DNA from 4 places in the Streptomyces sp. NPDC048671 genome. Region 4 is predicted to be linked to each of the others. Evidence: riboswitches for the same ligand, from Rfam matches in the RefSeq annotation. Region 4 holds a riboswitch; each other region holds the start of a gene.
What was found. Region 4 has a riboswitch for cobalamin ahead of ACZ6S6_RS32275 (FecCD family ABC transporter permease). Riboswitches for the same ligand answer to the same signal wherever they lie in the genome.
Positions count from the first base shown of each region.

Region 1 (3,607 bases), on a different contig from region 4:
GCACTCCGCTCCGATCAGACAGGTGCCCGGGGCTACCACTGGAACAAGTTCTCGTTACAGTGGACGCGGCGCGTCGTGGCCGTACCCCGCACGCCGCCGAGACCGCGGAGAGATGGGGAGTCCATGACGCAGGTGATGAACCACGGTGGAGGCGTCCACAGCATCAAAGTCCCCATCCCGGACAACCCGTTGGGCCACACCCTGGTCCATGTCCTGGACACCGGCCGGGGGCCGGTCCTGATCGACACGGGCTGGGACGACCCGGAGGCCTGGGACACCCTGACCGCCGGGCTCACGACGGTCGGCGTGGACATCGCCGATATCCACGGCGTGGTCATCACCCACCACCACCCCGACCACCACGGCCTGTCCGGCCAGGTGCGCGACGCCTCCGGGGCCTGGATCGCGATGCACGCCGCCGACACGGCGATCGTCCGCCGCACCCGGGAGTCCGAACCGGGCACCTGGCTGTCGTACCTCGCGACGAAGCTGGCCACGGTCGGCGCCCCCGAGGACCACATCGCCCCGCTCCTGGCCGCCCGCGAGAAGGGCGGCCGGATGCGCACCCTGCCCGGTCTGCGGGCCGCGCTCCCGGACCGCGAGATCGTGCCCGGCGAACTCCTCGACCTGGCGGGCCGCAAGCTGCGCGCGATCTGGACCCCGGGCCACACTCCGGGCCATGTCTGCCTCCACCTGGAGGAGGACCACCCGGCCAACCTGCCCGGCCGCGGCCGCCTCTTCTCCGGCGATCACCTGCTTCCCGGCATCAGCCCGCACGTCGGCCTCTACGAGGACCCGGACAGCGCGACCGAGACCGACCCGCTCGGGGACTACCTCGCCTCCCTGGAGCGGATCGGCCGCCTGGGCGTCGCGGAGGTACTGCCCGCCCACCAGTACGCGTTCCCGGACGCGGCGGGCCGCGTACGGGAACTCCTCGACCACCACGAGGAGCGCCTCACCGGCCTCCTCGGCCTCCTCGCCGAACCGCTCACGCCGTGGCAGCTGGCCGAGCGGATGGAGTGGAACCGCCCCTGGGAGCAGATCCCTTACGGGTCACGGAACATCGCCGTTTCGGAGGCCGAGGCGCATCTGCGCCGGCTGGTGAAACTGGGGCGCGCGGAGGCGGTCACGGGAAGCGAGCCGGTGACGTTCGTGGCTGTGTGACGACGGCGCGCTGTTCCTCGCGGTGTGACGGGCGCGCCGGTCGCGCCGGCCACCGGAGGGTCAGCGTGCCGGTGCGGGACCGGGCGCGGGTCTGCGCCGGACAGGCCCGGCATGTCGCCGCCGCGATCCACCGGCCCACGATCGAGAGGGCGGCCACTGCGCGACGGGGACGGTCACGGGGCTCTCGTTGTACCTGCCCGGTAGAGTGTGCGAGTCGTCATCATGCCCGTTCAGGGGGAAGCCGGTGCGAATCCGGCGCTGACCCGCAACCGTGTATGCCGCCCTTTCGGCGGCCAGCCGGAATGCCCTGTCCGTGTCGTGACCGGCTCGCGCCATCGGGACCCCGGTGGCCGGCACCGTCGAGGTATACGGAGCCGGAGCCTGGTGCCTGTGTGTGCCTGTGCCCGGTTTCCCGCAGGAGAGGCCCCGCCCGCCATGACCGTACGCCGCAGCGCAGCCGCGCTCGCCGCCACCGCCACCGTGCTCTGTGCGGCCGCGGCCCCCGCCGCGGTCGCCGCACCGTCCCCCTCCCCCTCGCCGTCCGCGGCGCTGCCCTCGGGGCTGTACGGCACGACGGACCCCACGTACGACGGGGTGTGGCGGCAGTCGCTGGCCTTCGTCTCGCAGCGGGCCGTGGGCGTCACGCCCGCCAAGAAGGCGGTGGACTGGCTGGTCGGCCAGCAGTGCGACAGCGGCGCGTTCCCCGCGTACCGCCCCGACTCCTCCGTGCCGTGCGACGCCAAGACCATGATCGACACCAATGCGACGGCGGCCGCCGTACAGGCGCTGCACGAGGTCGGCAAGCACAAGGACCTCGTCGCCAACGGCGTCCACTGGCTGAAGTCCGTGCAGAACGAGGACGGCGGCTGGGGGTACACCGCAGGCCAGGCCAGTGACGCGAACTCCACCTCGATCGTGATCGGCGCCCTCGCCCGCGCCGGGCAGAAGCTCGGCGATGTGACGACGCACGGCGGCAGGACCCCGTACGCCGCCCTGCTCACCTTCGCCATCCCGTGCGGCGGCAAGGACGGCGGCGCCTTCGCCTACCAGCCCGACAAGGCCGGCAAGCTCGTCGCCAACGGGGACGCCACCGCGGCGGGCGTGCTCGGCTCGCTCGGCAAGGGGCTCCTCGTCGCCGACAACGCCGCGGTCAAGGACCCCGGCTGCCACAAGGGCACCGCGCTCACGCCGGAGCAGGCCGCCCAGAACGGCGCCTACTACCTCGCCGGGGCCCTCGCGAAGACCGGTCACCTCGACCAGCCGCCGATGCCGGGCGCCGAGGACAGCGCCCCGCAGCCCGACTTCGGCAACACCGCCGACGCGGTCGTCGCGCTGTCCGCCGCCGGGCACAAGGACAAGGCCGCCGCGTCCGTCGAGTGGCTGGCGAAGAACTCCGCGGGCTGGGCCGAGCAGAGCGGCCCCGCCGCCTACGCCCAGCTCGTCATGGCCGCCCACGCGACCGGCGCCGACGTGCACGACTTCGGCGGCGCCGACCTCGTCGCCCAGCTGAACGCGACCGGGCCCGCACCCGCCGCCGTGAAGAAGCCGAAGGCGAGCGCCACCAAGGACGAGGAGAAGAAGGACAGCGGCGACGGGGACGGCATCGGCGGTCTCTGGTGGTTCGTCGGAATCGGGCTCGCCGTCGGCGCGGGAGCCGGATTCCTGATCAGCGGCCGCCGGAAGAACCAGCAGCTGTGAGGCGCGCCGGAAGGGCCACCGTGCTGCTGGTCGTCCTGGGCGCCGTCCTGGCCGTGCTCGGCACGGGCCCGGCCCAGGCGGCGGGATACCGCTACTGGTCCTTCTGGGACGGTTCCGGCAGCGGATGGGCGTACGCCACCCAGGGGCCGTCCCTGGTCCGGCCGGACGACGGCGCGGTGCAGGGCTTCCGGTTCTCCGTGAGCGCCGACTCCCAGGACGCGGCGAAGCCGCGCCGCTCCCCCGACTTCTCGGAGATCTGCGCGGACACCCCCGCCCGGAGCGGCACCAAGCGCGTCGCGCTCGTCATCGACCCCGGTACCGCCGCCGACGCGCCGGAGGGTGAGACCCCGCCCCCGCCGCGTACCGCGTGCGCACAGGTCCCGAAGGACGCGAGCAGCGCGGAGGCGCTCGCGTCGGTGGCGAAGCCGCTGCGTTACGGAAGCGACGCGCTGCTCTGCGCGATCTCCGGCTATCCGGTCGCCGGGTGCGGTGAGCAGGTCTCCGGGAACGGGGACAGCAGCCGCCAGGCCACGGCGGACGCGTCCGCTCCCACGTCCGCGTCCGCTGCCGCCGGCAGCGGTGGTTCCGGCGGCGGGCCGTCCGCCGGGGTGCTCTTCGGGGTCGGCGCGGTCCTTCTGCTCGGCATCGCCGCAGTCGCGCAGGCCCGCCGCCGCCGCGGATGAACGGCTCGACGGCCGGCACCGGGGAGGTCCCGGTGACCGGCACCGCGGGCCGTGCGGCGTCC
Region 1 is NZ_JBVJHB010000001.1:726,520-730,126, forward strand. It holds gene ACZ6S6_RS03340 (MBL fold metallo-hydrolase) at 124-1,164, shown strand; cobalamin riboswitch at 1,359-1,509, shown strand; gene ACZ6S6_RS03345 (prenyltransferase/squalene oxidase repeat-containing protein) at 1,600-2,862, shown strand; gene ACZ6S6_RS03350 (SCO2322 family protein) at 2,859-3,545, shown strand; gene ACZ6S6_RS03355 (energy-coupling factor transporter transmembrane component T) at 3,578-3,607, shown strand, end outside.
Region 1: linked by a shared signal. The riboswitch ahead of ACZ6S6_RS03345 (prenyltransferase/squalene oxidase repeat-containing protein) and the one ahead of ACZ6S6_RS32275 (FecCD family ABC transporter permease) in region 4 are both predicted to bind cobalamin.

Region 2 (3,607 bases), on a different contig from region 4:
TTCGCGGGCGTGGCGTTCGCCGCCATCGGCATCGGCGCGCTGGTGCCCGCGGCGATCATGTCGATCGCGGCGGCGAACCTGTTCACCCGGAACATCTACAAGGACTTCCTGAAGCCCGACGCGACACCCGCCCAGGAGACCAAGGTCTCCAAGACGGTCTCGCTGCTGGTGAAGGTCGGCGCGCTCGCCTTCGTCCTCACCATGGACAAGACGGTCGCGATCAACTTCCAGCTGCTCGGCGGGATCTGGATCCTCCAGACGATGCCGGCCCTGGTCGGCGGCCTGTTCACCCGGTGGTTCCACCGCTGGGCGCTGCTCGCCGGCTGGGCGGTCGGCATGGTCTACGGGACGGCCGCCGCGTACGGGGTCGCCAGCCCGACCCAGGCCCACTTCGGCGGGTCCTCCAAGGAGATCCCGGGCCTCGGCGAGATCGGCTACATCGGCCTGACGGCGTTCGTGCTGAACATCGTGGTCACCGTCGTCCTCACCTTCGTCCTGAACGCCGTGAAGGCGCCTGCCGGGGTCGACGAGACCTCGCCCGGCGACTACACCGCGGACGCGGGCGACCCGGGCGTGAAGGCCCAGCTCCCGCCGGCCACGGCCGGGGCGCCGGGCGGTCACTGACCCACCGCTTCACGGGCCGCCGCTCCCCCGCTCCGGGGTGCGGCGGCCCGTTCGCGTGCCGGGCGCGGGTGGCCCGGCGTGCCCGGGAATTCCCGCGAACGGGCGTGCGGAGTGCGGCACACTTCCGGGCATGGACATCACCATCAGGCCGGTCGTGCCCGCCGAGTACCCGGTCCTCGGCGAGATCACCGCCGAGGCCTATCTCGGGGACGGGCTGCTGGACTTCGGCGCCGACGATCCGTATCTGACGCAGCTGCGGGACGTCGCCCGGCGGGCCGCCGAGGCCGAGGTGCTCGTCGCGGCGGACGCACGGGGGCGGGTGCTGGGCGGCGTGACGTACGCCCCGCCGGGGAATCGGTGGGCGGACATCGCGGCCGCCGACGAGGCCGAGTTCCGGATGCTCGCGGTCTCTCGCGAGGCTCGTGGGGCCGGGGCGGGCGAGGCGCTCGTCCGGGCCTGTATCGACCGCGCACGGGCCACCGCGGGGGTCACGGGGATCACCCTGTCGACGCAGTCGGCCATGTACGGCGCCCATAGGATCTACGGGCGCCTCGGCTTCGTACGGACCCCCGAAAGGGACTGGTATCCCATCGAGGGGCTGTCGCTGCTGACCTACCGCCTGGACCTCCGGCCGACGCCATGAAGCCGCGCTGTTGAGTTGCACGACACAACATGTGGGGGCTGCCGCATCCGACTGCCCCCACATGTATGCTCGTGCTCGCTGTCGCCGCAGGGAAATCCGGTGCGAATCCGGAACTGTCCCGCAACGGTATGTTCGGTGCGCTTTTGCGCACCCGTGAGTCCGAGGACCTGCCGACAGCGCATCCGGCTCGACCGATCCGGATGCCCAGACGTCCGGGCCTCGTGGATGGGCCGGTGGACGCCGCGCGGAGTGCTGCCCTGCCCAGGGTCCGGCTCCGCCCGGCTGCCCCCGATCCCCCGCCGGCCCAGAGCCGAGCGAGGGAGAGCACCACGTGACCATCGCGCCAGCCGATCCGGTTTCAGCGGCCGAGTCCGAAGCAGCCGAGTCCGGGACGGACCTGTCCGCGGCACCCGCGAAGGACGGACCGGGAACCGCGTTGCTGCGAACCCTCACCGGCCTCACCGCGGATCTGCCCGACACCGACCCCGGACGCGTCGCCGGCGCCGCACTGCGCGGCCGCAACGCCCGGTCGGACGAGGCCGAGCTGCGCTCGCTGGCCACCGAGGCCGCCGCGGGCCTGATCTCCGAGGACCCCGCCTACTCCCGGCTCGCCGCCCGCCTCCTCACCCGCTCCATCGCGGACGAGGCGGCCGGCCAGGGCGCGACGTCCTTCTCCGCGTCGGTCGCCGTCGGACACCGCGAGGGCCTGATCGCGGACCGCACCGCCGAGTTCGTGACCCTCCACGCGGCCGCCCTCGACGCGCTGGTCGGACAGGCCCTCGACGACGGCGCCGACGACCGCTTCGGCTACTTCGGGCTGCGCACCCTGCACAGCCGCTATCTGCTGCGCCACCCGCTGACCCGCCAGGTCATCGAGACCCCGCAGCACTTCATGCTCCGCGTCGCCGCCGGGCTCGCGGAGGACAACTCCGAGCGCGCCCTGGACGAGGTCGCCGCGCTGTACCGGCTGATGAGCCGGCTGGACTACCTGCCCTCCTCCCCCACGCTCTTCAACTCCGGCACCCGGCACCCGCAGATGTCCTCCTGCTACCTGCTGGACTCGCCGCTGGACGAGCTGGACTCGATCTACGACCGCTACCACCAGGTGGCGCGGCTGTCGAAGCACGCGGGCGGCATCGGCCTCTCGTACTCCCGTATCCGCGCCCGCGGTTCGCTGATCCGGGGCACCAACGGGCACTCCAACGGCATCGTCCCGTTCCTGAAGACGCTCGACGCCTCCGTCGCCGCGGTGAACCAGGGTGGCCGGCGCAAGGGCGCCGCCGCGGTCTACCTGGAGACCTGGCACGCGGACATCGAGGAGTTCCTGGAGCTGCGCGACAACACGGGTGAGGACCAGCGGCGCACGCACAACCTCAACCTGGCGCACTGGATCCCGGACGAGTTCATGCGCCGGGTCGACGCGGACGGCACCTGGTCACTGTTCTCCCCGGCCGACGTGCCCGAGCTGGTCGACCTGTGGGGCGACGCGTTCGACGCCGCGTACCGGGCGGCCGAGGCCAGGGGCCTGGCCCGCAAGACGATGCCGGCCCGTGAACTGTACGGCCGGATGATGCGGACGCTCGCGCAGACCGGCCAGGGCTGGATGACGTTCAAGGACGCCTCCAACCGGACCGCGAACCAGACCGCCGAGCCCGGCCGCGTCGTGCACTCGTCGAACCTGTGCACGGAGATCCTCGAAGTCACCGACGACGGCGAGACGGCCGTCTGCAACCTGGGTTCGGTCAACCTCGGCGCGTTCGTCGCCGACGGCACCATCGACTGGGAGCGTCTGGACGCCACCGTCCGTACCGCGGTGACCTTCCTCGACCGGGTCGTCGACATCAACTTCTACCCGACCGAGCAGGCGGGCCGCTCCAACGCCCGCTGGCGGCCGGTGGGCCTGGGCGCGATGGGTCTCCAGGACGTCTTCTTCCAGCTGCGCCTGCCGTTCGACTCCTCCGAGGCACGGGCCCTGTCGACGAAGATCTCCGAGCGGATCATGCTCGCCGCGTACGAGGCCTCCTGCGCGCTGGCCGAGCGGTCGGGCCCGCTGCCCGCCTGGTCCGAGACGCGGACCGCCCGCGGTGTGCTGCACCCGGACCACTACGACACCGAGCTGAACTGGCCGGAGCGCTGGGACGCGCTGCGCGCCCGGGTCGCGAAGACCGGGATGCGCAACTCGCTGCTGCTCGCCATCGCGCCGACGGCGACGATCGCCTCGATCGCGGGCGTGTACGAGTGCATCGAGCCGCAGGTCTCCAACCTCTTCAAGCGCGAGACGCTCAGCGGTGAGTTCCTCCAGGTCAACGCGTACCTGGTGGACGAGTTGAAGAGGCTCGG
Region 2 is NZ_JBVJHB010000029.1:54,818-58,424, reverse strand. It holds gene mctP (monocarboxylate uptake permease MctP) at 1-624, shown strand, start outside; gene ACZ6S6_RS36770 (GNAT family N-acetyltransferase) at 755-1,267, shown strand; adenosylcobalamin-variant (AdoCbl-variant) riboswitch at 1,346-1,444, shown strand; gene ACZ6S6_RS36765 (ribonucleoside-diphosphate reductase subunit alpha) at 1,599-3,607, shown strand, end outside.
Region 2: linked by a shared signal. The riboswitch ahead of ACZ6S6_RS36765 (ribonucleoside-diphosphate reductase subunit alpha) and the one ahead of ACZ6S6_RS32275 (FecCD family ABC transporter permease) in region 4 are both predicted to bind cobalamin.

Region 3 (3,607 bases), on a different contig from region 4:
GCCGACTCCCGTACGGTGCCGCGCAGCGAGACCCGCAGCCCGTCCTCCTCGTCGATGCCGAGGCCGTGGGCGAACGGCAGCACCCCGTACGTAGGCCGTCCGGTGAGATCGCGCAGCATGTCGAGGCCGGGCTCCAGCAGCGACACGTCACCGCGGAACTTGTTGACCAGGTAGCCGGCGATCAGCGCCTGGTCCTCGGCGGCGAGCAGTGCCGTCGTACCGAAGAACGACGCGAAGACCCCGCCCCGGTCGATGTCCCCGACGACCACCACCGGGAAGCGGGCCGCCCTGGCGATGCCCATGTTCACGATGTCCGTGCGCCGCAGGTTGATCTCGGCCGGACTGCCCGCCCCCTCGCAGATCACCGCGTCATACGTGCCCCGAAGCTGCTCCAGGCAGTCCACGACGGTGGACAGCAACGCTTCCTGCCTGCCGCCGTGGTAGCCGCGGGCGCTCATCTCGCCGACCGCGCGCCCCATCAGGACGACCTGGCTGGAGCGGTCGCTGCCGGGCTTGAGCAGCACCGGGTTCATCAGCGCGGTCGGCTCCACCCTGGCCGCCTGGGCCTGCATGGCCTGGGCGCGGCCGATCTCGGCGCCCTCGCGGGTGACGAAGGAGTTCAGGGACATGTTCTGCGCCTTGAACGGCGCGACCTTCACGCCCCGGCGCACCAGCCAGCGGCAGATGCCCGCCGTGACGACGCTCTTGCCCGCGTCCGAGGTGGTCCCGGCGACCAGCAGCCCGCCGCTCATGTCGGTCTCCGTCCTGAGGTGCGCGTATCCGGGGCGTGCGGCCCCGTGCCGTGCGTCGAGGTGATCCGTCGTGCGGCCGCGCCGACGCCCAGGCGGGCCGCCACGCTCACGCCCAGGGCCAGCGCACCGATCCGGCGCGACAGCCGTACGGCGCGTTCGATGTCCTCGGTCTCCACCGCCCGGCCCGTCTCCCCGTTGAGTACGGGGCGGTGCTCGACCCGGCCGCCGTAGGCGAGGGTGCCGCCGAGGCGTACGCCGAGGGCGCCCGCGAAGGAGGCCTCCACGGGGCCCGCGTTGGGGCTCGGGTGCTTGGCGGCATCCGCCCGCCAGGCCCGTATCGCCCCTCGGGGCCGTCCGCCGGCGGCCACGGCGAGCAGCGCCGTCAGCCGGGCGCCCGGCCAGCCCGCGAGGTCGTCGAGGCGGGCCGAGGCCCAGCCGTAGCGCAGGTGGCGGGGCGACTTGTGGCCGACCATGGCGTCGAGGGTGTTGGCGGCCCGGAAGCCGACGAGTCCGGGGACCCCGCCCAGCGCACCCCACACCAGGGCGCCGACCACGGCGTCCGAGGTGTTCTCGGCGACGGACTCCACCACGGCGCGGGCGATCTGCGGTCCGTCCAGGGACTGCGGGTCGCGGCCGCACAGGTGGGGCAGCCGTTCACGGGCCAGGCCGAGGTCCCCGGCGGCCAGGGCGCCGCCGATGGACCGGGCCTCGCGCCCCAGCGAGGTGCCGCCGACGACGGACCAGGTGGCGGCGGCGGTCAGGGCCACGGACGCGGCGGGACGGCGGCGCAGCGCGCGGGCGGCCAGCGCGGCACCCCCCGCGGCGCCTCCGGCGCAGACCAGGGTGTGCAGCGCGCCCCACCCGCGGTGGTCGCGCCACAGACGGCGTTCGACGCCTGCCGCGGCCCGCCCGAAGGCGGCGACCGGATGTCCCCTGCGGGGATCACCGAGCAGCAGATCGCCGATCAGACCGGCCGTGGCGCCGTACGCGAAGATGCGATCGGCACGCACGGTTCAGCCGGCCGTCGCGCCTCGAAGGACCTTCGTGCGGGCAGCTGGTGGAAGGGGCGGCACGGATACGGGCGCACGGCGGCCGGGCATGGCGATATGTCCTCACTCAGGGTCCGCGCCCTGGTTCGACGTGACCGGCGACGAGAGTCTCCTGGCTCCCGGATCCGCAGTTCCCCCGGTCTTCCAGTCCACGTGCGTGGACCGTGACTTCCGGTGGTGGGGGACTGCTCCCCGGTGACAGTGGCGGGACCGCGCCGGATTCGCACCGGCTTCCTCTGCTGTCGCCGTAATGGCTCCGGCAGTCCACCACGCTCCGCGAACGTCAGTCAACCTGCCGTTGACCTGCGACGGCGCAGTGTGCTGAGACCCACATCGGGCCGGACGCACCCGAGGTGCGTCCGGCCCGATGAGCGGGAGCGGGAAGGGCCCCGGGGGGCCCGGCGGCCGTCAGGCGACGATCATGTAGATCCCGTAGGCCACCGCCGCCGCGCACAGCCCGAAGCAGACGTACGCGCCCGCGCGGGCCAGCATCAGGGACCCGCCGGCCTGCCCGCCCCGCGCGGCCGGTTCCGGCTGCCTGGAGAGGCCGACGATGCCCAGGGTGAAGAGGCCCACCAGGGCGACGGTGGCGACGAGAGAGACACCGAAGACGGTGCCGAGGGCTGCCCAGTCGATGTTCATGGGGATGTGTCCTTACACCGTGGCGGGTCGCGCCGGGTCGGCTACGGGTCCGGCCGGGGCCGGGATGGTGGTCTTGAGGTCCTGCTGCGCCTGGACCGCGGTGGGCGGCGGGCTGACGGCCGCGATGGCGGTGGTGACGACGCCCGCGGGTTCGGCGTCCCCGACAGGAGCGCCGTCCCGGCCGCCGGGTGCGACGTCGTCCTTGCCGACCGGCTTGCGGCGCGACAGGACCCAGATCGCTCCGGAGCCCGCGACCAGCAGCACGGCGACGACCACGACGCCCCAGGTGCCCTGCTTGGTGAGGAATTCGGCCCCCGCGCCGACCAGACCGGCGGCCGGCAGGGTCAGACCCCAGGCGACGAACATCCGGGTGGCGGTGGACCAGCGGACCACACCGCCCCGGCGGCCCAGGCCCGCGCCCATCACGGCGCCGGAGCAGGACTGGGTGGTGGAGAGGGAGAAGCCGAGGTGCGAGGAGGCCAGGATGACCGTCGCCGCACTGGTCTGGGCGGCGAAGCCCTGCGGCGGCTTGAGCTCGGTGAGGCCGCTGCCCATGGTGCGGATGATGCGCCAGCCGCCCAGGTAGGTGCCGAGCGCGATGGCCAGACCGGCACTGACGATGACCCAGACCGGCGGGTTCGAACCGGGGGAGAGCACCCCGCCGGTGACCAGGGCGAGCGTGATGATGCCCATGGTCTTCTGCGCGTCGTTGGTGCCGTGGGCGAGGGAGACCAGCCCGGCGGAGGCGATCTGCCCGGCGCGGTAGCCCTTGGCGGTCGCCTTCTCCTGGGCGCCGTTACGGATCTTCCCGCCGATCCGGTACGTCAGCTTGGTGGCCAGCAGCGCGGCCAGACCGGCGACGATCGGGGCGGCGACCGCGGGGAGCAGCACCTTGGTGACGACCGTGCCGCCGTCGACCGACGACCAGCCCGCGGACATCACCGCGGCGCCGATCAGACCGCCGAAGAGGGCGTGGGAGGAGCTGGACGGGAGCCCGACCAGCCAGGTCAGCAGATTCCACAGGATGGCGCCGACGAGCGCCGCGAAGATGACCTCGGTTCTGAGGCCGTTCTCATTGATGATCCCGCCGGAGATCGTCTTGGCGACCTCCACCGACAGGAACGCGCCGACGAGGTTGAGAACGGCGGACATCGCCACCGCTGT
Region 3 is NZ_JBVJHB010000001.1:37,723-41,329, reverse strand. It holds gene ACZ6S6_RS00215 (cobyric acid synthase) at 1-752, opposite strand, end outside; gene ACZ6S6_RS00210 (cobalamin biosynthesis protein) at 749-1,762, opposite strand; cobalamin riboswitch at 1,907-2,038, opposite strand; gene ACZ6S6_RS00205 (hypothetical protein) at 2,210-2,443, opposite strand; gene ACZ6S6_RS00200 (inorganic phosphate transporter) at 2,456-3,607, opposite strand, start outside.
Region 3: linked by a shared signal. The riboswitch ahead of ACZ6S6_RS00210 (cobalamin biosynthesis protein) and the one ahead of ACZ6S6_RS32275 (FecCD family ABC transporter permease) in region 4 are both predicted to bind cobalamin.

Region 4 (3,607 bases):
ATCCGTCTCCCTCGTTGAAGCCGTAGCTCCAGCCCGCGAAGACGAGATCGGCGCGTGCGTCGAGGACGAGTTCCTTGTTGATCGTCTCCTTGGACAGCCAGGTGGTCTTCTTGTAGCCGCCCTTCCAGGGGACGGACGTCAGATCGCCCTTGTCGTCGGGCATCACATAGCCCGCCATGTGGTCCTCCAGTCCGAGGGCGAACATGATCTCGGTGATGCCGACGTCGTTGGTCACCACGCGTTGCGGTGCTTTGCCGTAGGTCTTCTTCTCACCGCAGTTCTCGACGGTCACCGGGTAGTGGCCCCCGGCCGCATGTGCGTTCTCTCCGTCTTTTCCGTCCTGCGGGGCGATCTCCGCGCCGCAGCCGCTGAGGGCCATGGCGGCAGTGAGTACGAGGCCGAGTGCGGCGGGGCGTATCAGGTTGGGCATGGTGGCAGTGGTTCCTTAGGAGGGGGAACGGACGGAGTGGAGACGGTCGAAGATCAGCTGTACCGCGCCGGTCTCCGGGTGGGGCACTCGGTGCGCCCGTACTCCGAAGACCTCAGCCAGCAGCTCGGGGGTCAGTACGTCGTGCGGAGCGCCTGACGCGACGATCCGGCCGCTGTCGATGACATGGAGGAGGTCGCAGTGGAGTGCGGCGAGGTTGAGGTCGTGCAACGCGGTGAGCACGGTCAGCCCGCTGGCGCGAACCAGGGCCAGCACCTCCAACTGCTGCGCGATGTCAAGGTGGTTGGTGGGCTCGTCAAGCACGAGCACGCGTGGCTGCTGGGTCATGGCGCGGGCGATCAGGACCCGTTGCTTCTCGCCGCCGGACAGGGTCAGGAAGCCGCGGTCGGCCAGGTGGCCGGCCCCGACCTCCGCCAGCGCCGCCTCGCAGATCTGCCGGTCCTCCTCGGACGCCCGTGCTGCCGGCCCCTGGTGCGGCATCCTTCCCATCGCCACGGTCTCGGCGACGGTGAAGTCGAACTCGTACGTCGCCTCCTGGGGAAGCGCGGCCAGTCGGCGGGCACCTTCCCGCGGGCTCATGGCGTACAGGTCCTCGCCACCGATCCGAACCGTTCCGGCGGACGGGCGCAGAGCCCGGTAGACGCAGCGCAACAGGGTGGACTTCCCGCTGCCGTTGGGCCCCACCAGGCCGACGAGCTGAGCGTCGCCCGCTCGCAGCGTGATCTCCTCCACCAGGCGCGCACCGGCGATCTCGACCGTGAGCTCATCGATGTCGATCTGCATCATGCGCCCCCGAAGGTGTAGGAGCGGCGGCGCATCAGCAGGACGAAGCACGGCACGCCGATCATCGCGGTCAGCACGCCGACCGGCAGTTCGGCCGGCGCGAGCAGCACGCGCGAGAGGATGTCCACCCAGATCAGCAGGACGGCCCCCGCGAGCGGTGCGACGGCCAGCAGCCGGCGGTGATCCGCGCCGACCACCATCCTCGCGGCGTGCGGGATCATCAGGCCGACGAACCCGATCGCGCCGCTCACCGCGACCAGCGCCCCCGTGACCGCTGCGGAGACCAGGAACAGCTCCTTGCGCAGTCTCCCGGCGTCCACGCCCAGAGCGGCCGCGGTCTCGTCGCCCATGGCAAGGGCGTTGAGGCGGCGGGCCGACCACGCGAGGTGGGCGAGACCACCGATCGTGGCGCCTGCGGCGATCGGTACGGAGGACCAGGTGGCACCCCCGAGGCTGCCGAGCATCCACATCATGGCGGAGCGGGCAGCCTCGCCCCGCTCGGCGGCGAACACCATGAATGTCGTGATGGCCGAGAAGCCGTAGTACATCGCTGTGCCGGTCAGGACCAGTCGCAGGGGGGTCAGGCCGCGTGCGGTGCGGGCTATCGCGTACACGAGCATCATCGCGAGGAGTGCGGAGAGGAAGGCTGCCGTGGACAGGGCCCAGATGCCGAGCGCGCTGAAGACTCCGAAGATGAGTACGGCGTTGGCACCGACGGCCGCGCCGGAGGAGATGCCGAGGACGAACGGGTCGGCCAGGGCGTTGCGGACCATGGCCTGCACGGCGACACCGATGGCCGACAGGCCGGCCCCGACGACCGCGGCCAGCACGGCTCGCGGAAAGCGCAGCTCCCACACGATGGTGTACCCGGGGACTCGGTCAGGAGCGATGGACCCTCCGGTCAGGCCGGCCCACAGGTCGCGCAGCACCTCTCCCCAGGAGATCCCTGAGGCCCCGATTCCCGCACCGCAGACGACGGAGAGCAGCAGCAGGACGGACAGAGTCGTCAGCAGGAGGGGCAGGGAGACCCGCCGGGGAGGGGCGGGCCCGCCACCGGCCCGGGACGTGCGCGAGGGCGGGACAGGTATGCGTTCGAGGGAGGTGACCACGGGCGGATCGCTTTCGCCTCAGGCCGTGCACCTACGCAACCGAAGGAGCAGCCCGGACGCGAAGCGCCCAACGCAACGCCTCTCGCAGTCCACGGCGAATTGACAGGAGCTATCACCGCCGCGGGTAATCGGGCTTGCGGAGCACAGGACGGGCTCCACCTACCGTTGCGGGTCAGCGCCGGAATTCGACCGGACTTCCCCCGCGGGGCGTTTGCAGCTTAGCCGGTACGGGATGACGCCCTCCACGGAGGAACCCACCGGGCATACCGGCGCGCAGTCGCCCCAATCGGGGCAGTCGAGGGATTTGGTCCGGTTGGCCGCCGGGCCGTCGTCGTCCTCGATGGGGTCCTCGTCCCCGAAGAAGCTGACGGCGGTCCGCAGTACGTCCATGGGGTGGCAGGTCTCGGGCAGGCGGGTCAGGAGTTCCCCGGTGGTGCGGTCCAAGGGCCGAAGGGCGCGTTCGCGGGCCCGGAATTCGGCGAGCTGTGCGGCATCGGGGAGTTCCCCGTACCAGAGCAGGTAGGCGACCTCCTCGAAGGAACGGCGGGCGGCGAGGGCCTGGACCGGGTAGCCGCGACAGGTGAGGGAGTTGGTCTCCTGAATGACGGTGGAGATCACGGTGGTGTCGACGACGGCGAGGCCGCGGTGTATGTCCGGGAGGACCGAACAGCCTTGCCGGGCAGCCGATTTCCGCGCGACACCCCCCTCGGCGGGGCCCGGCAGCGGCCCGCTCGGGACGGTATGGACACGACTGGTTGACATGGCTACGCTCACCCTTGGTCTAGACCGCAGAACTCTCCGGACATCACCCCACATCTCCAGGAGCTACGTATGCGCAGAAGGATCACCTCCTTACTGGCCGGGCTCGGCCTGGCCGGCGCGGCGCTGTTCGCCACCTCCGGCAGCGCCCAGAGCCACGGCTACACCGACTCCCCCATCAGCCGCCAGCAGCTCTGCGGGATCGGCACCGTCAAGCACTGCGGGCAGATCCAGTGGGAGCCCCCGAGCGTCGAGGGCCCCAAGGGCTTCCCCACCCGCGGACCGGCCGACGGCCACATCTGCTCGGGCGGCATCGGCCGGTTCTCCGAACTCGACGACCCGCGCGGCGGCGCCTGGCCCGCCACCCAGGTCACCGCCGGTCAGAACTACACCTTCAACTGGCGGATCGAGGCACGGCACGCCACGACCGACTTCCGCTACTACATCACCAAGGACGGCTACGACCCGACCCAGCCGCTCACCCGTGCCGACCTGGAACCGCAGCCGT
Region 4 is NZ_JBVJHB010000019.1:79,896-83,502, reverse strand. It holds gene ACZ6S6_RS32285 (ABC transporter substrate-binding protein) at 1-430, opposite strand, end outside; gene ACZ6S6_RS32280 (ABC transporter ATP-binding protein) at 446-1,231, opposite strand; gene ACZ6S6_RS32275 (FecCD family ABC transporter permease) at 1,231-2,340, opposite strand; cobalamin riboswitch at 2,443-2,605, opposite strand; partial or broken gene ACZ6S6_RS32270 (citrate/2-methylcitrate synthase) at 2,638-2,991, opposite strand; gene ACZ6S6_RS32265 (lytic polysaccharide monooxygenase auxiliary activity family 9 protein) at 3,172-3,607, shown strand, end outside.